Regions from separate parts of the Sphaerimonospora mesophila genome, predicted to be linked through region 1. Evidence: riboswitches for the same ligand, from Rfam matches in the RefSeq annotation. Region 1 holds a riboswitch; the other holds the start of a gene.
The links. Region 1 has a riboswitch for S-adenosylmethionine ahead of AP234_RS26410 (aminotransferase class V-fold PLP-dependent enzyme). Riboswitches for the same ligand answer to the same signal wherever they lie in the genome.
Positions count from the first base shown of each region.

Region 2: it holds a riboswitch for S-adenosylmethionine, as region 1 does, so the genes downstream of both, thrC (threonine synthase) here and AP234_RS26410 (aminotransferase class V-fold PLP-dependent enzyme) in region 1, are expected to answer to the same signal.

Region 1 is NZ_BCBX01000045.1:94,078-104,903, reverse strand. Features, by position in the region: gene AP234_RS26440 (DUF3180 domain-containing protein) at 1-211, shown strand, start outside; gene AP234_RS26435 (serine/threonine-protein kinase) at 220-1,656, opposite strand; gene AP234_RS26430 (NADH-quinone oxidoreductase subunit D) at 1,733-2,896, opposite strand; gene AP234_RS26425 (NUDIX domain-containing protein) at 3,042-3,527, opposite strand; gene AP234_RS26420 (hypothetical protein) at 3,659-4,261, shown strand; gene AP234_RS26415 (pentapeptide repeat-containing protein) at 4,289-4,966, opposite strand; gene AP234_RS26410 (aminotransferase class V-fold PLP-dependent enzyme) at 5,028-6,281, opposite strand; SAM riboswitch class IV at 6,473-6,588, opposite strand; gene AP234_RS26405 (cytochrome P450) at 6,958-8,157, shown strand; gene AP234_RS26400 (SAM-dependent methyltransferase) at 8,147-9,166, opposite strand; gene AP234_RS26395 (DUF2520 domain-containing protein) at 9,325-10,215, shown strand; gene panC (pantoate--beta-alanine ligase) at 10,206-10,826, shown strand, end outside.
Region 2 is NZ_BCBX01000047.1:133,935-144,760, forward strand. Features, by position in the region: gene AP234_RS27985 (cold-shock protein) at 207-407, opposite strand; gene AP234_RS27990 (MoaD/ThiS family protein) at 663-938, opposite strand; gene thrC (threonine synthase) at 975-2,249, opposite strand; SAM riboswitch class I at 2,264-2,404, opposite strand; gene AP234_RS28000 (RNA polymerase sigma factor) at 2,535-3,086, opposite strand; gene AP234_RS28005 (trehalose-6-phosphate synthase) at 3,125-4,549, shown strand; gene otsB (trehalose-phosphatase) at 4,647-5,453, opposite strand; gene AP234_RS28015 (DUF3263 domain-containing protein) at 5,450-5,731, opposite strand; gene AP234_RS28020 (ABC transporter ATP-binding protein) at 5,996-7,012, opposite strand; gene AP234_RS28025 (ABC transporter ATP-binding protein) at 6,996-8,027, opposite strand; gene AP234_RS28030 (ABC transporter permease) at 8,041-8,991, opposite strand; gene AP234_RS28035 (ABC transporter permease) at 8,984-9,910, opposite strand; gene AP234_RS28040 (peptide ABC transporter substrate-binding protein) at 10,040-10,826, opposite strand, start outside.

The DNA of each region.
Region 1 (10,826 bases):
GGCCAAGGCCACGGCGTACGCGGGGGCGGTGTTCGCGGGGGTGTTCGCCGGGTTCGTGTGCCGCGTGATCGACATGCTCGAGCTGCCCAAACCCCGCCAGGACGCGCTGATCGCGGGAGGATCGTTCCTGTCATGCGTGATCCTTATCTGCGCGGCGCTGTTCCTTGAGTACTGCTGCCGCGTCCCCGGCAAGCCGGAAGGCGAGGAGTGATCCCGGGCTCAGCTCTCGGTGACGGGGATGTCCTTCACACGGCCGAGCAGTACCAGATCGACATCGACCTTCTCGACTTTCCCGGGCAGGCGATCGAAGATCGCGTGAAACCTGCGTGATCGGCCGGCCGGAATGGTGTCGCCGTAACCCCAGTGCGTACAGACGCATTTGTCTTGCCGCATCGCCGGGTGGACGGGTTCGGTCGCACCCGCATATGAGAGGCTGATCTTCTTGGTGTCGGATTGGAACCCGCCGTCCAAGACCGACTCCAGGCGGACTTCGGCGCCCGACGGGCTGTCGTTCCTGAGCGTCCAGAACAGCGTCACCTCGTCACCCTGGCGGACGAGGGAGTCGATCGTGATGTGCACCGGAATGCTCTGGTTCTTCTCGTCGCTCGTGATCGTGTCCCGCTCGGCCAGCACGCCGTCCTGCTGCGTCCCTCGCGTCCCGCTCCCCTGCTGTGCGGCCACCTCCCACGGCCGCCAGACCAGTACCGATGCACCCAGCGCCATGGCCGCGACCGCGATCGCCGCCGCCGGTTTCATCCAGCGGCTGCGGATCGGCCGCCGTGGCGGGGAGATCGGCGATTTGGGCGGGAGGGTCGGTGACGGCGTCCAGGTGCCGGTCACCAGGCGGGTGGCGGAGGCCGCCGTGATCGACTCACGGCCGAGCAGGCGATCCAGAAGCTGCTGCGCCGTCGGCCTGCGGGACGGATCCTTGTCCAGCGCCTGTTCCACCAACGGCCTGAGCCGCTCATCCACGCCCTTCAGGTCGGGCACATGGTGGGCCACGCGGTACAGCACCTCCGGCATGTGGCCGGTGCCGAACGGTGGTCGCCCCGTGGCCGCATAGGCGACCACGCCGCCCCAGGCGAACACGTCGCTCGCCGCGGTGACCGGCTCGCCCTTGGCCTGCTCCGGGGACATGTATTCCGGTGTCCCCATGACGGTCGCCGACCGGGTCACCTCCGGCTCCGCCAACTGGGCGATCCCGAAATCGATCACACGGGGACCTACGGGGCTGAGCAGGATGTTGGCGGGTTTCAGGTCCCGATGCACGACGCCCGCTTCGTGGATCGCGGTGAGCGCGGTGGCCACACCGACCGCCAGCGCCTCCAGGTTGGCTCCGGACAGCGGGCCCTGCTCCTTGACTACGCTGCGTAGATCAGGCCCTTCGACATAATCGGTGACGATGTAGGCGGTTTTTCCGTCGATGCCCGCATCCAGCACCGGAGCGGTGCAGAACCGCGCCACCTTGCGCGCAGCGGCGGCCTCCCTGGTGAAACGGCGCAGGAAATCCGGGCGTGCCGCCAGCTCGGGACGGAGTTCCTTGACCGCGACCAGCTTGAAGTCGCCGTCCTGGGCGAGATGGACGATGCCCATCCCACCTTCACCGAGGACGCGGATGAGGGTGTACGAACCGATTTGTCGAGTGGGGTCGCTCACGCCCGACATTCTGGCAAGAGTTTCTCAAAGTGGGTAAAAATTGATGGCCAGACCGCCTCCGGACCGAACTATCGGGTTATTTGTCGATATCTCCAACGACGAAGAACATCGAGCCGAGGATGGCCACCATGTCGGAGACCAGGTGGCCGGGCAGCATCTCCCGCAGCACCTGGATGTTGTTGTACGAGGCGCTGCGGAGCTTCAGCCGCCACGGAGTCTTCTCACCCCGGGACACCAGGTAGTAGCCGTTGAGGCCGAGCGGGTTCTCGGTCCAGGCGTAGGTGTGGCCCTCGGGGACCTTGAGCACCTTCGGCAGCCGCTGGTTGATCGGCCCCGGCGGAAGCTCCCGCAGCCGTTCCACGCAGGCGTCGGCCAGATCCAGGGACACCTTGACCTGGTCGAGCAGCACCTGGAACCGGGCGTTGCAGTCCCCGGCCGAGCGGGTCACCACCTTGACGGGCAGCTCGCCGTAGGCGAGGTAGGGTTCGTCGCGCCGCAGGTCGAAGTCCACCCCCGAAGCCCGGGCGATCGGGCCGCTCACGCCGTACTGCATGATCGTGTCACGGTCGAGGACGCCGATGTCCCTGGTCCTGGCCAGGAAGATCTCGTTGCCGGAGATCAGCTCCTCGATGTCGGGCAGGCGGTGCCGTACGTCGGCGACGGCCTGGGCGGCCCGGTCGAGCCAGCCGAGGGGAAGGTCCTCCTTCAGCCCGCCGACGCGGTTGAACATGTAGTGCATGCGGCCGCCGGAGATCTCCTCCATGACGTGCTGCAGCGTCTCGCGTTCCCGGAAGGCGTAGAAGACCGGGGTGATCGCGCCGAGCTCCAGGGGATAGGAGCCGAGGAACATGAGGTGGTTGAGCACCCGGTTGAGCTCGGCCAGCAGCGTCCGGGCCCACACCGCCCGTCGGGGGACCTCCATGCCGAGCATGCGCTCGACGGCCAGCACGACCCCCAGCTCGTTCGCGAAGGCCGACAGCCAGTCGTGCCGGTTGGCGAGCACGATGATCTGCCGGTAGTCGCGCACCTCGAACAGCTTCTCCGCGCCCCGGTGCATGTAGCCGACGATCGGCTCGGCGGCGGCGATCCGCTCACCGTCGAGCGTGAGCCGCAGCCGCAGCACCCCGTGCGTGGACGGGTGCTGCGGGCCGATGTTGAGGACCATGTCCTCGGTGGCCAGCTCCTTCGGCTGGACGGCGGCCGCGCCCGAGCCGATCCCGACCACGCGCTCCCGCCGCATGCCCTCCTCGGTCATACCGTCCATGCTCCCACGCTCGTACGGCACCGCGAAGTGCACCGCGAAGTGCGCGGCGAAGTGCACGGCGAAGAGCACGGCGAAGAGCGCGGCGAAGAGCACGGCATGGAGGCCGGGTCAGCCCATGGCGTCACAGCGCCGCTTCATTGGGCAGGTAGACGGCATGTCCGTCCTTGCGCGCCCGGCGGGCGGCCGGGAGCCGCGGCGCGGTGGCGGCCGGCAGCAGGGCGGTGGCCTGCTCCCAGGGGAAGAATCCCGCGTCGTCCAGTTCCTCCTCCTGTAGCAGCAGCGGCGTGCCATCGGCGATCGTGCCGCCGTCGAACAGGAAGTTGACCATCGACCGCGGCCGGTCGCCGAGCGGCGGCGCCCAGTCGAGCACGAGCAGCGCGCCCGCCTCGACCCGGAGGCCGAGCTCCTCGTGGACCTCGCGGCGGGCGCCGTCGTGGGGTGACTCGCCCGCTTCGACGATGCCGCCGGGGATCGCCCAGCCCGGCCGGTAGTTGGGTTTCACCAGCAGGACGTGGTCGTGGACGTCGGTGAGCAGCAGACACGCCGAGGCGTACACCGTGGGCAGGGTGGCGAACCACTCCGGCGGCTCGAGATATGGCTTGCTCATTGGATCACGTTACCCGCCGGGTGACCGCGTGCGGCGACGGGCACGCGCGAGGCCGGCGAACCTTTCGGCGCCGGTCGCGGTAGTGAGGGTGTGGTTCACCCGAACCACTCTCCGACGAAGGGGAGGATCGGATGCGTCGGACCCCGAAGGTGAGCGTTTCGGCGCTCGTGATGTCGCTCGTGGTGATGCTTCCGGCGTGCGGCGGGCCGCAGGCCGTCTCGACGCCCTCGCCGCCGCCTTCGCCCACGCCGGATGGATCGCCGGTGGCGGAGCCGGTCAGTGTGCCGGTGACGGTGGGCGAGCCCGCGTCGGCGGTGGCCAAGGGGACGTGTCCGGTGACCAGGCCCGCCGACCGGCCCGTCGAGCCCCCCGGCGCGCTGGTGAGATGGCTGGAGGGAGAGGGCACGGCGGACGAAGCCGCCGAGTGGTACGGCGGGGGCGGCCTCTGGGTGCTTCCCGCCCAGGCGCGGCAGGCCTATCCGCGGCCCGAGGACGGCAAATGGGGGATCAAGTTGCCGTGGTGGCGTGACCGTGATGAGCGCCTGGAGATCCGCGCGGTCTCCCTGGACACGGGGGAGACCGTCGTCGGCGACGTGCCGGAAGGTTACTCGGTGCCCGGCCTCCAGGTCAGCGGGTTCGACTTCCCGAGACTCGGCTGCTGGCACATCACGGGAACTCTCGGCGCGACACAGGTGCGCTTCGTCACGAAGGTCGTACGAGCCCCCCGGGGGTGAAGTGAGCCCGCGGGCCGGCCGCCGCTCTCAGTCGTCTTCCACGGTGACGCCCAGGATGTGGGCGAACATCGGGGCGAGCTCCATCAGTTGGAGGCCGCTGATGGTCGCGCCGCGCAGCGCGTCGTACCCGTCGGAGAGGCCCAGGGAGGTGGCGCCCCGCAGGTCGACGTCGGCCATCTTCGCCTTGTCGAACCGCACCCTTTCCAGGGCGGAACCGGGGAACGCGACGCCCGTCAACGTGGCGCCCGCGAAGTCCACGTCGCGCAGCGTGCACTCCACGAACACCACCTCCCGCAGCTCGGCGGCCCGGAAATTGACCGAGTCGAGCTTGCATCGGTGGAAGGTCACCCGGTTCAGCTCCGCGCCGGGCATCGCCGTACCGGCCGCAGCGCTCGTGATGATCTCGGCGTCCGCCCATGTGCTCTCCGTGAGATCGGCGCCCACCCAGCGCGCGGTGTGCAGCCACACGTCGGTGAAGCGGGCACGCCGGAAGCGGCCGCCGACGAACGTCACCGACGTGAACGCCGACTCGATGAATCTGGCGGCGCCGGCGTCCTCGTCCTCGAACTCCTGCCCGTCGAACAGGAGCGTGTCGTAGTCGCCGTTGCCGACCAATCTGCCGTCGAACGGCTCGAGATGATCCGCGTACGGCAGCGCGGCGAGCTCGCGGGGCTGCTCATAGGTGTGTCCACGGCGTTTCGGCATCACCCCAACGTAGTGGGCGCCTCCGACAGAACATCGCCTCATGCGCCCCGGGCATGATCCGTCAGATGCGTCTGAGTGCCTCGATGAGACGGTCGACGTGCTCCTCGGTGGAGCCGATGCCGATCGACGCCCGGATCGCTCCGGTCGTGCCGTCCGCGCACCCGCCGTCCTCGGCGACATCGCCCGATGTCGAGAGGAGGTGCCGGACGAACGGGTGAGCGCAGAACTTGCCGTCTCTGACACCGATGCCGTGCTCGGCCGAGAGCGTCTCGGCCACCTCCCTGGCCGTGTGACCGGCCACCGTGAACGACACGATGCCGACGCGCGGGTGGTCGGGCCCCCACAGCGACAGCTCCCGCACCCCCTCGATCGTGGCCAGGCCGGCGCGCAGGCGGGCGAGCAGCCGCTTCTCCTCCCGGACGAGAGACCTCCAGCCGGTGGCGCGCAGCGCGTCGCAGGCGGCCGCGAGCGCGATCGCGCCCAGCACGTTGGGGGTGCCCGCCTCGTGCCTGGCCTCGGGGTCGTCGCTCCATTCCGCGTGGCCGGCGGAGCCGGCGGAATCGGCGGCTTCGGACACGGCGCCGACGGCGCGCACGGCGCCGCCGCCCCGCAGGTAGGGCTCGGCCCGGGCGAGCCAGTCGGGCCGGCCGATCAGCACCCCGGCGCCGAACGGCGCGTAGAGCTTGTGCCCGGAGAACGCGACGTAGTCGAGGCCGAGCGCGGTGAGGTTGAGCGCCCGGTGCGGGACGAGCTGGGCGGCGTCGACCGCGATGCGCGCGCCGTGCCGGTGGGCGATGTGCGCCAGTCCCGCGATCGGCCACAGCTCGCCGGTGACGTTGGAGGCCGCGGTGACGACCAGCAGCGCGGGGCCCTCGATCGACGCGAGCGCCTCGTCGGCCGCCCGCACCGCCTCTCCCGGGAACGCGGGCGGCGCGAGCCGTACGGCACGGGGCCAGGGCAGCAGCGAGGCGTGGTGCTCGGAGTCGAACACCACCACCGTGGTGTCCTCGGGCAGGCAGCGGGCCAGCAGGTTCATCGCGTCGGTCGTGTTACGCGTGAAGATCAGCGCGTCGTCCTCCCGGGCCCCGGCGAAGGCCCGCACACTGTGTCTGGCCTGCTCATATCGGGCGGTGGTGAGCTGCGAGGCGTACCCCGCGCCGCGATGGACGCTCGAGTAGGCCGGGAGCGCGGCGGCGACGGCCGCGTTCACCGGCTCAAGACAGGGCGCGCTCGCCGCGTAGTCCAGGTTGGCGTACGGCACGAGCCTGCCGCCCTTGACCGGAACCCGCAGGTCGCCGCCGAGAACGGCCGGGATGGGGCGGGGACCGGAGGAGACCGGACCATGGGCGGCGACATCGGCGGCTGGGGTGATATCGGTGCTGATGACATCGACGGCGGCGGCATCGGTGGCGGGGGTGAGAGCGGCGGGGGTGAGAATACTGAGAACAGCGGACAACGCCAGGCCTCCTTGGGGTCGGGGACCCCGGCCATGGCGTCGTACGGCGGAGCCCGCGCTTGTCCGGCACACCTCGTGCCGGACCCGGTCCTCACCCGGGGCACCCCGCCGCGGACGCGAGGGTTGCCGGCCAGCGAGCCGGGGCTTGGCGCTGGCACTCATGACCTGAGTCGCACTATAACCCATCGGCCCGGCCTGTCACCATGAGCCCTCTCGCCCCCCTGAGCGCCGACGACCTGAGCGCCCACGACGTCCACCGGGATCAGACGTCTACTGGGATCGAGGGGGCGGAGCGGGAGGGAGCGAGGACCGCACGCGACAGCCCGCACCAGCGGGCTTCGCGGCGGACCGCGGCTTCCTCCCGGCGCAGCTCCCGGGCCCACCCGATGCGGCTCCCGGGCCCCAGCCGATTCGGTTCCCGAACCCCGGCTGATTCGGCTGCCGGGTCTGAGCTGATTCGGCTCCCGGGCCCTATCCGATTCGTGGTCACCGCTCTGCGAGACGAATGCCCTGATAGATGCGTATGGTGTGCATTGTGAAGTTTGATCCCTGGAATCCCGAGTTCATCGCTCACCCGTACGACGCCTATCGCGCCCTGCGCGAGAACGACCCGGTCAGCTTCTTCGAGCCGACGGGCCAGTGGCTGATCGCCCGCCATGCCGATGTGAACGCGCTGCTGCGCGACCGGCGGCTGGGCCGGTCCTACCTCCATCTCGGCACGCACGAGGAGTTCGGCAGGGAGCCGGAGCCGGAGTTCCAGGAGCCGTTCTGGCGGGTCATCCGCGCCGGGATGCTGGACGTCGAGCCACCGGTCCACACCCGGTTGCGGCGGTTGGTGTCCAAGGCGTTCACGCCCAGGATGGTCGAGTCGCTCCGCCCCCGGGTACGGAAGATCGCGACCGAGCTGACCGAGGGACTGGTCGAGCGCGGTGGCGGCGATCTGCTCGCCGAGGTGGCCGAGCCGCTGCCGGTTACCGTGATCGCGGAGATGCTCGGCGTGCCCGAGGCCGACCGGCACCTGCTGCGGCCGTGGTCGGCGGACATCTGCGGGATGTACGAGCTCAGCCCCTCGCCGGAGGTGCAGCACACGGCGGTGCGAGCGGCCGAGGAGTTCGCCGCCTATCTGCGCGATCTCGCGAGGACGCGCCGGGACCGGCCGGGCGACGACATGATCTCCGCGCTGGCCCAGGTCGTGGACGACGGGGACCGGCTCACCGAGGACGAGCTGATCGGCACCTGTGTGCTGCTGCTCAACGCCGGCCACGAGGCGACGGTCAACGCCACCGGAAGCGGCTGGTGGGCGCTGTTCCGCAACCCGGATGAGCTGGCGCGGCTGCGCGCCGACCCGGGTCTGATGCCGACGGCCGTCGAGGAACTGCTGCGCTGGGACACCCCGGCGCAGATGTTCGAGCGGTGGGTGCTGGAGGACATCGAGGTCGGCGGGGTGACGATCCCCCGCGGGGTCGAGGTGGCGCTGCTGTTCGGCTCGGCCAACCGCGACCCCGAGGCCTTCGCCGACCCGGATCGCCTCGACATCGGCCGAGCCGACAATCCGCACATCTCGTTCGGAGCCGGCATCCACTTCTGCCTCGGCGCGCCGCTCGCGCGGGTCGAGATGGCGGAGTCGTTCAGCGCACTCCTGCGGATGGCGCCCAGGCTGGAGCTTGCCGAGGAACCCGCATGGAAGCCCAACTACATCATCCGGGGCCTGGAGTCGCTCAAGGTCACCATTTGACCTGGGCGAGCCAGCCGAAGCCGCCGAGGCCGGCGGGATCGATCAGCTCGGCCTCCTCGGCCGCCCGTCCGAGCGCCCGGACATAGCCGACAGGATCGGCGGCGGCGAGTTCGATCGGCGGCCGGACGCCGGTGACGCCGAGATCGCGCAGCGCCTCTCGCTGGGTGGTCAGCGTCGTGGCCACGGCGCCGGCCCGCTCGCCCGCCGCCGCGCACGCGTCCAGCGCGACGTGCGCGGTGATGTCGCACGACCCGTCCGGCACGGCCGACGTCATCGAGCCGTTCCGGTAGGCCGTGAGGCTGCCGAGGGTTGGCCGGTCGTCGACGCGGTGGGCGTAGTCGACGGCGATCGCCGTGCCGCGCGCGAGCCGTACGATCACGGTGGCCCAGGCCTCGTCGCGCGGCCGGCCGATCTCCGCGCGCCGGCCGATGAGTCCCTCGCCGCGTAGCGGCTTCTCGGCACCCCCCAGCGGCTTGTCGGCGGCACCGCACAGCGGCCACCAGCGGTCGAGCCAGGCCAGATCCTCCGGACAGGGAGGCGGGCCGAGGCGTTCCGCGCCGGTCTCGGGGTCGACCAGCACCAGGCGCGGCCCCGACGGGGTGCGCTCGACGACGTCCACCGGGATGTTGTCCAGCCACTCGTTGGCGATGACCAGCCCTTCGACGCGTTCGGGTACGGCGTCCGCCCAGGCGATCCGCGTGTCCAGGCCGGGGGGACGCGGGGAGAGGTCGACGGCGGTGATCCGCAGCCGTTCCGCCAGTCCCGGCGGCGCGATCGTCAGTACGCGGGCGGGCAGCAGGCCGTCGCCGCTGCCGACGTCGACGAGATCGATCACCTCGGGGCGGCCGAGGGACTCGTCGACCCGCTCGACCAGCCGGAGCACGGCCCAGGCGAAGACCGCCGACACGTGCACCGAGGTCCGGAAATGCCGGTCGGGCCGTTCCCGTAGGTAGAAGCCGCCGTCCCCGTAGAGCGCGCGTTGCATGGCCGCGCGCCAGGTCAACCACACACGCCTCACGTTACCCAGGCCGTGGAAGATGACGAAAAGTAGTCACCTTCGTACTCGTGGCTCAACATAGTGCAGGGGGAAGTGGGACAAAATCGGACCATGGGTCAAGGCCGGGCAGCCCCGCACGGCTACGCTGGGCGGGGCGGAGGGGAGGCCTCATGGAGACAAGCGACCGCCCGGGACGGCTCGCCGTGGGAGTGCTCGGCGCGGGACGGGTCGGTTCGGTGCTGGGCGCCGCGCTCCGGCTCGCCGGACATCGGGTGGTGGCCGCGAGCGGGGTCTCCGACGCGTCCCGCCGGCAGGCGGCCGAGCGGCTCGGCGTGGAGTTGAGCAGGCCGGAGGAGGTGATCCGGCAGGCCGAGATCGTGCTGCTCACCGTGCCCGACGACGTGCTCCCCGAACTGGTCTCCGGTCTGGCCGCCACCGGCGCCGACCTGCGCGGCAAGCTGCTCGTCCACGCCAGCGGCGCGTACGGCCTGGCCGTGCTGGACCCGGCGGCCGAAGCGGGCGCGCTGCCCCTGGCGCTGCATCCGGTGATGACGTTCACCGGTCGCGACGACGATCTCACCAAGCTGAACGGATGCTCCTTCGGGGTGACCGCCCCGCTCGTGCTGCGCCCCGTGGCCGAGGCACTCGTGATCGAGATGGGGGGTGAGCCCGTCTGGATCGCGGAGTCCGATCGCGCCCTCTATCACGCCGCCCTGGCCAATGCCGCCAACCATATGGTCACGTTGATCGCCGAGTCGCAGGAGCTGCTTTCGAAGATCGGTGTCGAGCATCCCGGGCGGATGCTCGGCCCGCTGCTCGGCGCGGCGCTGGACAACGTGCTGCGCCTGGGCATCAGCGGGCTGACCGGGCCGGTGGTGCGCGGCGACGCGGGAACGGTGCGAAAACATGTCGACGCGCTCATCCTGGCCGCCCCCGAGGCCGCGGACGCCTATGTGGCCCTCGCTAGGCTCACCGCGGACCGGGCGCTGGCCGCCGGGCTGCTCAAGCCCGAGACGGCCGAGCGCCTCCTGGACGCGCTGGGAGGGAATGTATGGACTTGACCGTCGCGGGCACCCTGGCGGAACTCGCCGAGGCCATGAAGGCGAGGGAGCACGCCGGTGGCAGGGTCGCCCTGGTTCCCACGATGGGGGCGCTGCACGAGGGCCATCGGTCGCTGATCCGGCTGGCGCACGAGCATGCCGATCACGTGGTGGTGAGCGTTTTCGTCAATCCCCTACAGTTCGCCCCAGGTGAGGATTTTTCCCGATATCCCCGGACTTTCGAGGCGGACCTGGCGGCATGCGCCGAGGAGAACGTCTCGGTCGTCTTCGCACCGTCGGCCGACGATCTGTACCTGCCCGACCGACAGGTCGGCGTGTCCGCCGGGCACATGGGCACGATCGTCGAGGGCGCCTTCCGTCCGGACCACTTCGACGGCGTGCTGACCGTCGTGCTCAAGCTGTTCAACCTGGTCCGGCCGGATGTGGCGGTCTTCGGGCAGAAGGACGCCCAGCAACTCGCGCTCATCCGTCGGATGGTCGCCGACCTGAACGTGCCGGTCTCCGTCGTCGCCGGACCGACCCTGCGCGAACCCGACGGCCTCGCGCTGTCCAGCCGCAACCGCTATCTCTCCCCGGACGAGCGGACCACCGCCCTCGCCCTGTCGCGAGCG
Region 2 (10,826 bases), on a different contig from region 1:
CTTGTGAGTGCAAGCGCAAGCCAAGTTGCATCTCGGGGCATATCAAGCCCTCTGACCAGCGAAGATTCCGTTGACACACCCCTGTCAGGGCCACGATGGAATGACGAAGGCCCGGCCTCGCCGATGGCGAACCGGGCCTTGCGATGGTCGAGCGACAAGGGCGTGTCCGGCAGGCGCCGTCCGTGCTCCGCCGGACACCCCCGAGATCAGACGGCCCGGACGGCTTCCGCCTGCGGGCCCTTCTGGCCCTGCGTGATGTCGAACTCCACCCGCTGCCCCTGCTCAAGCGACTTGTAGCCGTCCATCAGGATCGCCGAGTAATGAACGAACACGTCCTTGCCACCGTCTACCGCGATGAAGCCGTAGCCCTTGTCCGCGTTAAACCATTTGACGGTGCCCTGCGCCACTTTCCGACTCCTCTTGCTGGGCTGGGGACCACACCCAAGAAGCCCCCGGTTTTGTCGATCGTCCTCGACCATACCTGCGTCAAGGCATCGGACAACAGAGTCAATGCGCAAACTACTACTAGGCGTTCGCTCAAAGCAGGATCAGCGAATATTCACTTTAGTCGTCGATAGTTGATAATTGCACTATTTGATGGACATGGCACGACCTGGACCATGACAAACCCCCAGGTCAGCGGCTTTTCAGTGTGAGCAGACTCAGCCGCCGGCGACGGCCGGGATCACCGAGATCTGCACGCCATCCGGCGTGGGGGTGTCCAGACCCTGGGCGAATCGGACATCCTCTTCTCCGACATAGACGTTGACAAAACGCCGTATTTTGCCCGTTTCGTCCAGGATTCGGCCGCCGATGCCCGGATAGTCCGCATCCAGCTTCTGCAGGACGTCGCGGAGCGTCGCGCCTTCTCCGGACACCTCCGCGACTCCATTCGTATACGTGCGCAGAATCGTCGGAATCCGCACAGAAACGCTCATCTTTCACTCTCTTTCGTTGCGTGGGCGGAAACGCGTTCAGTTGGCAAAAGCCGTACGGAATGCCTCGAGCGACGGCCGGATGACCGCGGCCGGACGGGCGTGCTCGGCGATCGCGTCGAGCGTCTTCAGCCCGTCGCCGGTGTTCAGCACGACGGTCTCGGCCCCCGGGTCGAGCCGGCCCTCCCGCGCCAGCTTTCGCAGCACGCCGACGGTCACACCGCCCGCCGTCTCGGCGAAGACACCCTCGGTCCGCGCCAGCAGGCGGATGGCCTCGACCACCTCGCGGTCGTCGACGTCCTCCACCGCGCCGCCCGTACGCCGGGCGATGTCCAGCACGTACGGCCCGTCCGCCGGGTTGCCGATCGCCAGCGACTTGGCGATCGTGTCCGGCTTGACCGGCTGCACCACATCGTGCCCGGCCTTGAACGCCCGCGAGACCGGCGAGCAGCCCTCCGCCTGCGCACCGAAGATCCGGTACGGACGGTCCTCCACCAGGCCGAGCTTGATCAGCTCGCGGAATCCCTTGTCCACCTTGGTGAGCTGCGATCCGGAGGCCACCGGGATGACGATCTGCTCGGGCAGCCGCCAGCCGAGCTGCTCGGCGATCTCGTACGCCAGTGTCTTCGACCCCTCCGCGTAGTAGGGCCGGAGGTTGACGTTGACGAAGCCCCACTTCTCGCCGAGCTCGTCGCCGATCAGCTCAGAGCAGAAGCGGTTGACCTCGTCGTAGGTGCCGTCGATGCCGACGAGGCGGCCGCCGTAGGCCGCGGCCATCGTGACCTTGGCCGCCTCCAGGTCGGCGGGGATGAACACGCACGAGTCGAGCCCGGCGCGTGCGGCGGCGGCGCCCACGGCGCCGGCGAGGTTTCCGGTGGAGGAGCAGGAGAGCGTGTGGAAGCCGAAGGTCCTGGCGGCCTCCAGGGCGATCGCCACGACCCGGTCCTTGAAGGAGTGGGTCGGGTTACCCGAGTCGTCCTTGACGTACAGCGAGCGGAATCCCAGCTCGGCCGCGAGCCGGTCCGCCTTGACCAGCCTGGTCCACCCGGGCCGGATGTTCGGCTTGGCGGTCACATCCGGGGGGACCGGAAGGAGCGCCCGGTAACGCCAGATGTCGGTCGGCCCCGACTCGATGTCCGCGCGGCGGACATCGCCGAAGTCGTACGTCACCTCGAGCGGGCCGAAACACTCGGCACAGGCGAAGATCGGGCCCAGATCGTAGACGGCGCCGCATTCGCGACAGGACAGCCCGGTGGCGGGGCCGAACTCGGCGCTGGACAGAGAACCTGGCCGGGGGACATCAGTGTGCGCCATGAAGCGAGGCCTTTCCCTCATCTTCGCTCGCGACCACCCTGGCCACGAGCCCGGAATTGGCACCTGTCCCGGCCGGGCCTCGTGGGCACGAGTTCGGTCGCGGGAGGGTTGCCGGGGCTTCGCAGGGCCGGTCCCTCCACCCCTCTGGATGAGCATGTTCAGTTGTGGGACGTCCGGATCCATCCGGGTTACGTCCGCTAGCACTTTACCCCGGCAGCACCTCCATCCAATCCCGCGTCTCACCTGACGAGACAGATCATCCCACTAGATGTCCGCCGGTCCCGGTCACGCGTACGCGTCACCGAGCGCCGACTGCACGTATCTGCGGGCCTGGTGGATCCGCGACTTGACGGTGCCGAGCGGAATGCCGAGCTGCTCGGCGACCTCCGCGTAGTCGAGCTGGCAGATGTCGCGCAGCACCAGCGCCTGGGCGAGATCGGGCTTGTCCGCCTCCAGCGACTCCATGGCGTCGAGCAGATCGAGCCGTGATCCCGCGATCACGCTGACGCGCCGGGGATCGGGGCGCTGCTCGGGCAGTTCCTCCGCCTCCTCGGCCGCCCGCCGCTTCAGGGAACGGTAGGTGGTCCGCGTGCAGTTGACGGTCACGATGTGCAGCCAGGTGCTGAACTTGGCCCGGCCCTCGAACCTGCCGATGTTGCGCGCCACGGCGAGCAGCGTGTCCTGAGCCGCCTCCTCGGCGTCCTGGCGATAGGGTAGAAGTCGCTCGCAGTGCCGCAACACGTCGGGCTCGATCCGGCGGAGCAGCTCGCCGAGCGCCCGATGGTCGCCCCCGGCGGCCGACCTGGCCAGGTCCTCAGTTGTCTCGTCCATTGCCATTGCCGTCTTCAACCCTCCTTTTGACATCCTATTGAGTCATGAGCAGCCAGGTTCTGATCGCTTCCAACCGGGGGCCGGTGTCCTTCACCATGGCGGACGACGGCGCGCTCACCATGCGCAGAGGCGGGGGCGGCCTGGTCTCCGGACTGTCCGAGGTGGCCAGGGACACCGACCTGCTCTGGGTCTGCGCCGCCCTTTCCCACGGCGATCGCGGTGCCGTACGGCTCGCGCCGGGCGGCCGGCTCGACCGGGCGTTCGACGCCGGACCGGTGCGGATGCTCGACATCCCGCCGACGGTCTTCCATCGCGCCTACAACGCGGTGGCCAACTCGACCCTCTGGTTCGTCCACCACCTGCTCTACAACACGCCGGTCACGCCACAGTTCGGCATGCGCTTCCGGCGTGAGTGGGAGTCCTACCGGGACTACAACGGCGCGTTCGCGCTCGCGCTCGCGGAAGAGGCCGGCCCGGGAGCCCGGGTGATGATCCAGGACTACCATCTGACGCTGACCCCGGCGATGCTCCGCGTCGAGCGGCCCGACCTGCGGATCGCCCACTTCTCGCACACGCCGTGGGCGCCGCCGGAATACTTCTCGCTGCTTCCCGACGACGTCGCCGTGGAGGTGCTGTCGGGGATCCTCGGCGCCGACCACGCGGGCTTCCTCACCGCCCGGTGGGCCGAGGCGTTCATGGACTGCTGCGCCGCCTTCCTCGGCGCCCGCGTCGATCGCGAGAGCCGTACGATCATCCATGACGGCCGGACCGTCCGCGTCGGCGTACATCCGCTCGGTGTGAACGGCGAGGCGCTGCTGGCACGTGCGGCCGAGCCGGACGTCGAGTCGAACATGGCCGCGATCAGGCACATGGTCGGCGACCGCAAGCTGATCGTACGGATCGACCGGACCGAGCTGTCCAAGAACATCGTGCGCGGCCTGGGCGCCTACCGGGAGTTCCTGGCCGGGCATCCGGAGTGGCACGGCAAGGTGGTGCACCTGGCCTTCGCCTACCCGTCCCGCCATGACCTGCCCGAATACCGCGAGTACACGGCGGCCGTGCAGCGGTGCGCCAAGGAGATCGAGGACGAGTTCGCCACCGAGGACTGGGACCCGCTGATCCTCAACGTGCACGACGACTATCCGAGATCGCTGGCCGCCTACCGGCTGGCCGACGTCCTGCTGGTCAATCCGATCAGGGACGGCATGAACCTGGTCGCCAAGGAGGGGCCGATCCTCTCCCGGCGGTGCGCGCTCGTGCTCTCCCGCGAGGCGGGCGCGGCCGCGGAGCTCGGCGCCGACTCGCTGCTGGTCAACCCCTATGACGTCTCCGGCACGGCCGCCGCCCTGCATCAGGCCCTGCTGCTGCCGGAGGAGGATCGGGCCGGGCGCTGCGCCAGGCTGCGGGAGGCCGCCACCGCGCTCCCCCCGAGGCGCTGGTTCGACGACCAGCTCGCCGCCCTGGAATGACGGGACGGGCGCGCCGGCTCAGCCCCAGGCGGCGTGTTCGAGCATGCGGCCGAGGCCCGGGGTGTTCACCGGATCTTCACGCCGGGCAGGTGCGCGATCACCCGCCGCCCCTGAGGGCCTCGACGACGGCGCCGAGGAAGGCCACGACGCCGGCGGGGCCGTCCACCACGATGTCGGTGTGCGCCGCCAGCTCGACGACCTCGGCCGACCCGCTGCACACCCGCAGGCCGGGAATGCCCGCCCGTTCGACGGCCTCGAACGCCGCGAGATCGCCGAGGTCGTCACCGGCGAACATGACGGACCTGGCCTTCCGCTCGGCGAGGAACGCCGACAGCGCGCGGCCCTTGTCCATGCCGGGCGACCGCAGCTCCAGCACGAAACGTCCCGGCTCGACCACCAGACCGGCCTGCTCGGCCAGCCGTGCGACCGGCTCGGCGAGTGACACCAGCGCCGCCTCGGGGTCGGGGCACCTGCGGGTGTGCACGGCCACCGCCCGATCCTTGTCCTCGATCAGGACACCGTCCATCCCGGCGGTGATGGTGGACAGCTCGGCCCGCACCAGGTCCAGCCCCGGCGGCGGGGGCGGGGCGCTGATCTCACCGGCCTCCCACCGCTCCATGCCGTAGTGACCGAGGATGACGAGACCGGGCACGTCGGCGAGGGACGGCCCGGCGGGGGTGGCGCCGAGAGCGAGAGCCGTACCAGGCGGCCGGCCGGTGACGATCACCACGGCGCCGACCAGCGCGGCCAGATCGGCGAGCACGGCAGGGGCGTCCGGATGTACGGCGGCGGCCGCGGGGTCGGCCACGATCGGGGAAAGGGTGCCGTCGAAGTCGAGCCCGATCACCGCTCCGGCGGGATCGGCGAGGATCGCGGTGAGGCCGTCGTGGGCGGGGAGCTTCACGGCGCCGCCCCGAATCGACGGGTGGCGCGTTCGCGCCGGCGACCGGCCCGCATCCTCCGCAGGCGCTGCACCAGCATGGGATCGTGCTCCAAGGCCTGCGGCCGGTCGATGAGCTGGCTGAGTAACTGGTAGTAGCGGGTGGCGGAAATGCCGAACGTCTCCCGGATCGCCTGCTCCTTCGCGCCGGCCTGACGCCACCACCGCCGTTCGAAGGCGAGGATCCGGCGATCGCGGTCGGATAAGGCGAGATCGTCGTCATCGATCGGTTCGATGTCCATCCGCTCCTCCTCCGCCGGACGCCGGCCCTCCTCATGGTAAAGGGTGTCGGAAGGATCGGACGAACCTCCCGATCCTCGTCCACGAACGTTCACCGGGATCGAGGGAGCGGAGCGGGAGGGAGCCGAGGACCGCAGGCGAATGCCCGCAGAAGCGGGCTTCGCAGCGGACCTGAGCCTCCTCCCGGCACATCCTCGAGCCCCGCGGAAACTCCGAGCCTGCGAGGAATTTTCGTGGGTGGAGGGACCGCGGCCAAGCCTCCGGTGTCAGCCGCTGCCGACCACGTCCCGCACCTCGGCGAAGTGGCAGGCACTCGAGTGCGGGCTCCCCGGGCGGATCTCCAGCGCGGGCTCCTGCTCTGCGCAGATCTCCTGTGCCTTCCAGCAGCGGGTGCGGAACCGGCAGCCGGACGGCGGGTTCGCCGGGGAGGGCGGGTCGCCCTGCAGGATGATCCGCTGTCGCTGCTCGCGCCCCTCCGGGTCGGGCACGGGCACCGCCGACAGCAGCGCCTGCGTGTAGGGGTGGGTCGGGCCGTCGTAGATCTCGGCGTCCCGGCCGATCTCGACGATCTTCCCCAGGTACATCACCGCCACCCGGTGGGAGATGTGCCGCACCACCGACAGGTCGTGGGCGATGAAGATGTAGGCCAGCTCGAATTCCTTCTGCAGGCTCTCCAGCAGGTTCATGACCTGGGCCTGGATCGACACGTCGAGCGCGGAGACCGGCTCGTCGCAGATGATGATCTCGGGGCGCAGCGCCAGCCCCCGGGCGATGCCGATGCGCTGGCGCTGACCGCCGGAGAACTGGTGCGGGTAGCGGTTGATGTGGTCGGGGTTGAGGCCGACCACCTCGAGCAGTTCCTGCACCCTCCTGCGGCGGTCGCCCTTCGGGGCCACCTCGGAGTGGATCTCGAACGGCTCCCCCACGATGTCGCCGACCGTCATACGCGGGTTCAGCGAGGTGTAGGGGTCCTGCATCACCATCTGGATGTTGCGCCGCATGCGCTTGAGGTCGCCGCCCCTGGCCGTGGTGATGTCCCTGCCGTTGATCCGCACCGAGCCCGACGTCGGCCGCTCCAGCGCCATCAGCAGCTTGGCGAGGGTGGACTTGCCGCAGCCCGACTCGCCCACCACGCCCAGCGTCTCGCCGCGATGCAGGTCGAAGGAGACGCCGTCGACGGCCTTGATCGCGCCGATCTGCCGCTTGAAGAGGATGCCCTGGGTCAGCGGGAAGTGCTTGACCAGGTCGCGGACTTCCAGGATGGGTTCAGCGGGAGTCGCCATCGAGGACCTCCCTCCAGTAGTGGCAGGCGCTGCCGCGGGCGCCGTCGATCGGATAAAGGGCGGGTACGTCGGTCACGCAGTTGTCCCGCCGGTACGGGCAGCGCGGGTGGAACGCACAGCCGGACGGCATGTCCAGCAGGTTCGGCGGCATGCCCTTGATGGCGTACAGTTCATGGCCCTTGAGGTCCACCCGTGGGATCGACTCCAGCAGCCCCTTGGAGTAGGGATGGGCCGGCCGCCGGTACAGATCGTGCACCGGGGCCTCCTCGACGATGCGCCCGCCGTACATCACGGCGATCTTGTCGGCGACGTCGGCCACGACGCCGAGGTCGTGGGTGATCAGGATCAGGCCCATGTTGCTGTCGCGCTGGAGCTCGGCGAGCAGGCCCATGATCTGCGCCTGCACGGTCACGTCGAGCGCCGTGGTGGGCTCGTCGGCGATCAGGATCTCGGGGTCCAGCGCGATCGCCATGGCGATCATGATGCGCTGCCGCATACCGCCGGAGAACTGGTGCGGGTAGTCGTTCGCCCGGTCCCTGGCGGCCGGGATCCGGACCCGATCCATCAGCTCGACGGCCTTCTTCTTCGCCTCCGACCGCGACGTGCCGCGGTGCATGCGGAACATCTCGGCGATCTGCCAGCCGACCGGGAAGACCGGGTTCAGCGCCGACAGCGCGTCCTGGAAGACCATGGAGATGCCCTCGCCGCGGATCTTCCTGCGCTGGTCGTCGGGCATCTTGAGCAGGTCGACGCCGCGGAAGCGGATCTGTCCGCCGGTCACCTTCCCCGGCGGCATGTCGAGAATGCCCATGATCGTCTGCGCGGTGACGCTTTTGCCGGAGCCGGACTCGCCCAGCACGGCCAGCGTCTCTCCGGCGTCCACGCGATAGGTGACGCCGTTGACCGCCTTGGCCACCCCGGCCCGGGTGCGGAATTCCACGTGGAGATCCTCGACCTCGAGGAGCGCACCGCCGTGGGTGCCGCCGCCCGAGGGTGCGGAAAGCACTTCGGTCACTTGCCGTGCCTCCTCAGCGAAGCTTGGGGTCGAGTGCGTCGCGTACCGCCTCGCCGAGCATGACGAAGGTCAGCACGCACGCGGACAGGAACGCCGCGGGGAAGAACAGCGCGTGCGCGCCGGTCCGGATGTACTGGGCGTGGTCGGCGATCGCGATGCCCCAGGAGATGACCGGCGGCCGCAGGCCGATGCCGAGCAGCGACAGCGTGGCCTCCGCGCCGATGAAGCTGCCGATGGTGATCGTCGCGTAGACGAGGATCGGAGCCAGCGAGTTCGGCAGGAGGTGCTTGAAGATGATCCGCAGCGGTCCCGCCCCCAGCGCGCGGGCGGCCTGCACGTAATCCTGGTGCTTGGCCTGGATGACCGCCGAGCGGGCGATGCGCATCAGGATCGGCCAGCCGAGCACGGCGAGCACGATGATCACGACAGTCATGATCATGAATTCGCTCGGGTTCGACTGAGCCGGGGCGATGGTGCCGAGGATGATGATCGCGCCCAGCACGTACGGCAGGCCGAGGAACATCTCGCCCACCCGGGAGATGAGGATGTCCGTCCACCGCGCGTAGTAGGCGGCCAGCACACCGGTGATCCCGCCGAGCACCACGGTCGCGAGCGTGGCCATCGTGCCCACGATGATCGAGGTGCGGGCGCCGTAGATGGTCCGGGCGAAGACGTCGCGCCCCTGCAGGTCGATGCCGAACAGGGCTCCTTCGCTCGGCCCCTCCATGCTCCTGGCCAGGTCGGCGTAGTTCGGGTCCTTGTCGGTGAACAGCGTCGGGAACGCCGTCATCAGCAGGAACAGGACCAGCATCACCAGGGAGATCCAGAAGATCTTGCGTCGCTTGAGGATGTCCCAGGTGTCCCCCCAGAGGCCGCGGGGCTTGTCCGCCGCGGTGGGGTGGGCCGAGCCCGCGTGTTCGTCCGCGCTCTGCACCAGGTCTTGCGTCACGATCGGTTCACTCATAGCGGATCCTCGGGTCGAGCACGCCATAGAGGAGGTCGACGATCAGGTTGGTGAGCAGGTAGACGAGCACCAGCAGTGAGGCGATCGGCACCACGATCGTGTAGTCCTGACCCAGGATCGCCCGCCAGAGCAGACCGCCGACGCCGTGGATGTTGAAGATGCCCTCGGTGATGATGGCGCCCGACATCATCGAGCCGACCTCGGTGCCGATGAACGTGATCGCGGGGATCAGCGAGTTGCGCAGGAGGTGCACCGAGACCACCCGCCGGTTCGTCAGGCCCTTGGCGATGGCCGTACGGACATAGTCGGCACGACGGTTCTCCACGATGCTGGTCCGGGTCAGCCTGGCCGTGAACGCCATGTTGAGACTGGCCAGCACGATGGCCGGCACGATCAGCTCCGCCATCGGCGCTCCATCGGAGACCGTGGGCTTGATCACGCCGAACCGCATGCCGAGCAGCCACTGCAGCAGGTAGCCGGTGACGAAGGTGGGGAGCGAGAGCAGGAACAGCGTGGAGATCGTCACCGAGTTGTCGAGGAAGCCGCCGCGCTTGAGCCCGGACAGCACGCCGGCGGTGATGCCGATGCACGCCTCGATCGTGACCGCGAGGATGGCGAGCCTGATCGTGATCGGCCAGGCGTCGGCGAGCTGGCTCGCGACGGAAACCTGCTTGAAGTCGACGCCCAGGTCGCCCGTGAGCATGTTCTTCAGGAAGTTCCAGTACTGCACCAGCATCGGCTGGTCGAGGCCGAACTGCTCCCGCATCATCGTGATGTAGCTTTCGGGGCAGGGCCGCTGGCCGCAGCGTCCGGCGAACGGGTCGCCCGGGAGCTGCCAGACCATGAAGTTGATCAGAAATGTCGTGCCGAGAAGCACGGGTATGAGTTGCAGCAGGCGCCGGATGGTGTAACGGCCCATGCGCACCTCCCGTCTGACGCCTAAGGTCTACGAGCCTTCCCAACAGGTCGATGCAGGGCAGGCGTGGGTGGACAGCCGCCGAGGCCGGCCCCGGTCCGGAACCGGCCTCGACGTCGCGGACCGGGGAGACTAGCTCTTGATCGCGATGGACAGGGGGTCGAGCACGCCGAACGGCGTCACCTTCACACCCGTGACCCACTTGGAGGTGCCGGCCTGCAGACCGTACGACCACAGCGGGATGACAGGCATGTCCTGCGTCAGCATAGCCTCGGCCTCCTGGTAAAGCCGCAAGGACTCGGCCGGGTCGGCGGCGGTGTCAGCCTCGTGCAGCTTCGCGTCGAGCTCCTTGCTGCTGTAGAGACCGTCGTTGGAGGACGCGTTGGTCTTGTACAGCGGGTTCAGGAAGTTCTCGATGTGCGGGTAGTCCATCTGCCAGCCGGTGCGGTGCGCGCCCTTCAGCTTGCGCTGGGTGACCACGTCGCGGAGCTCGGCGAAGGTCGGCATGTCCCGGTGCACGAACTGGAAGCCGGCGTCGGCGCCGAAGGCCTGGTTGATGCTGTTGACCGTGGCCTCGATCCACTCCTTGTGGGTGCCGTCGGCGTTCGACCAGATCGGGAACTCCTTCGGCGGGGTGTAGCCCGCGGCCTTGGCCTTGGCGAGGTACTCCTTGGCCCTGGCCGGATCGAAGGTGCACAGGTCGCCGCAGGCGCCGGCCTTGTAGCCCTCGACGATCGGGGAGACCCAGCTGTCGAGCGGGGTGCGACCCTTGTTGAAGATCTTCTCGGTGATGGTCTTCCGGTCGATCGCCAGCGAGACGGCCTTGCGGAAGTCGGCGTTGCCGCCGAACTCCTTGTCGAAGACCGGGAAGGTGAGGGTCTGGATGACGCCCTGCTGGCCCTCGATCGCGCGGTCACCG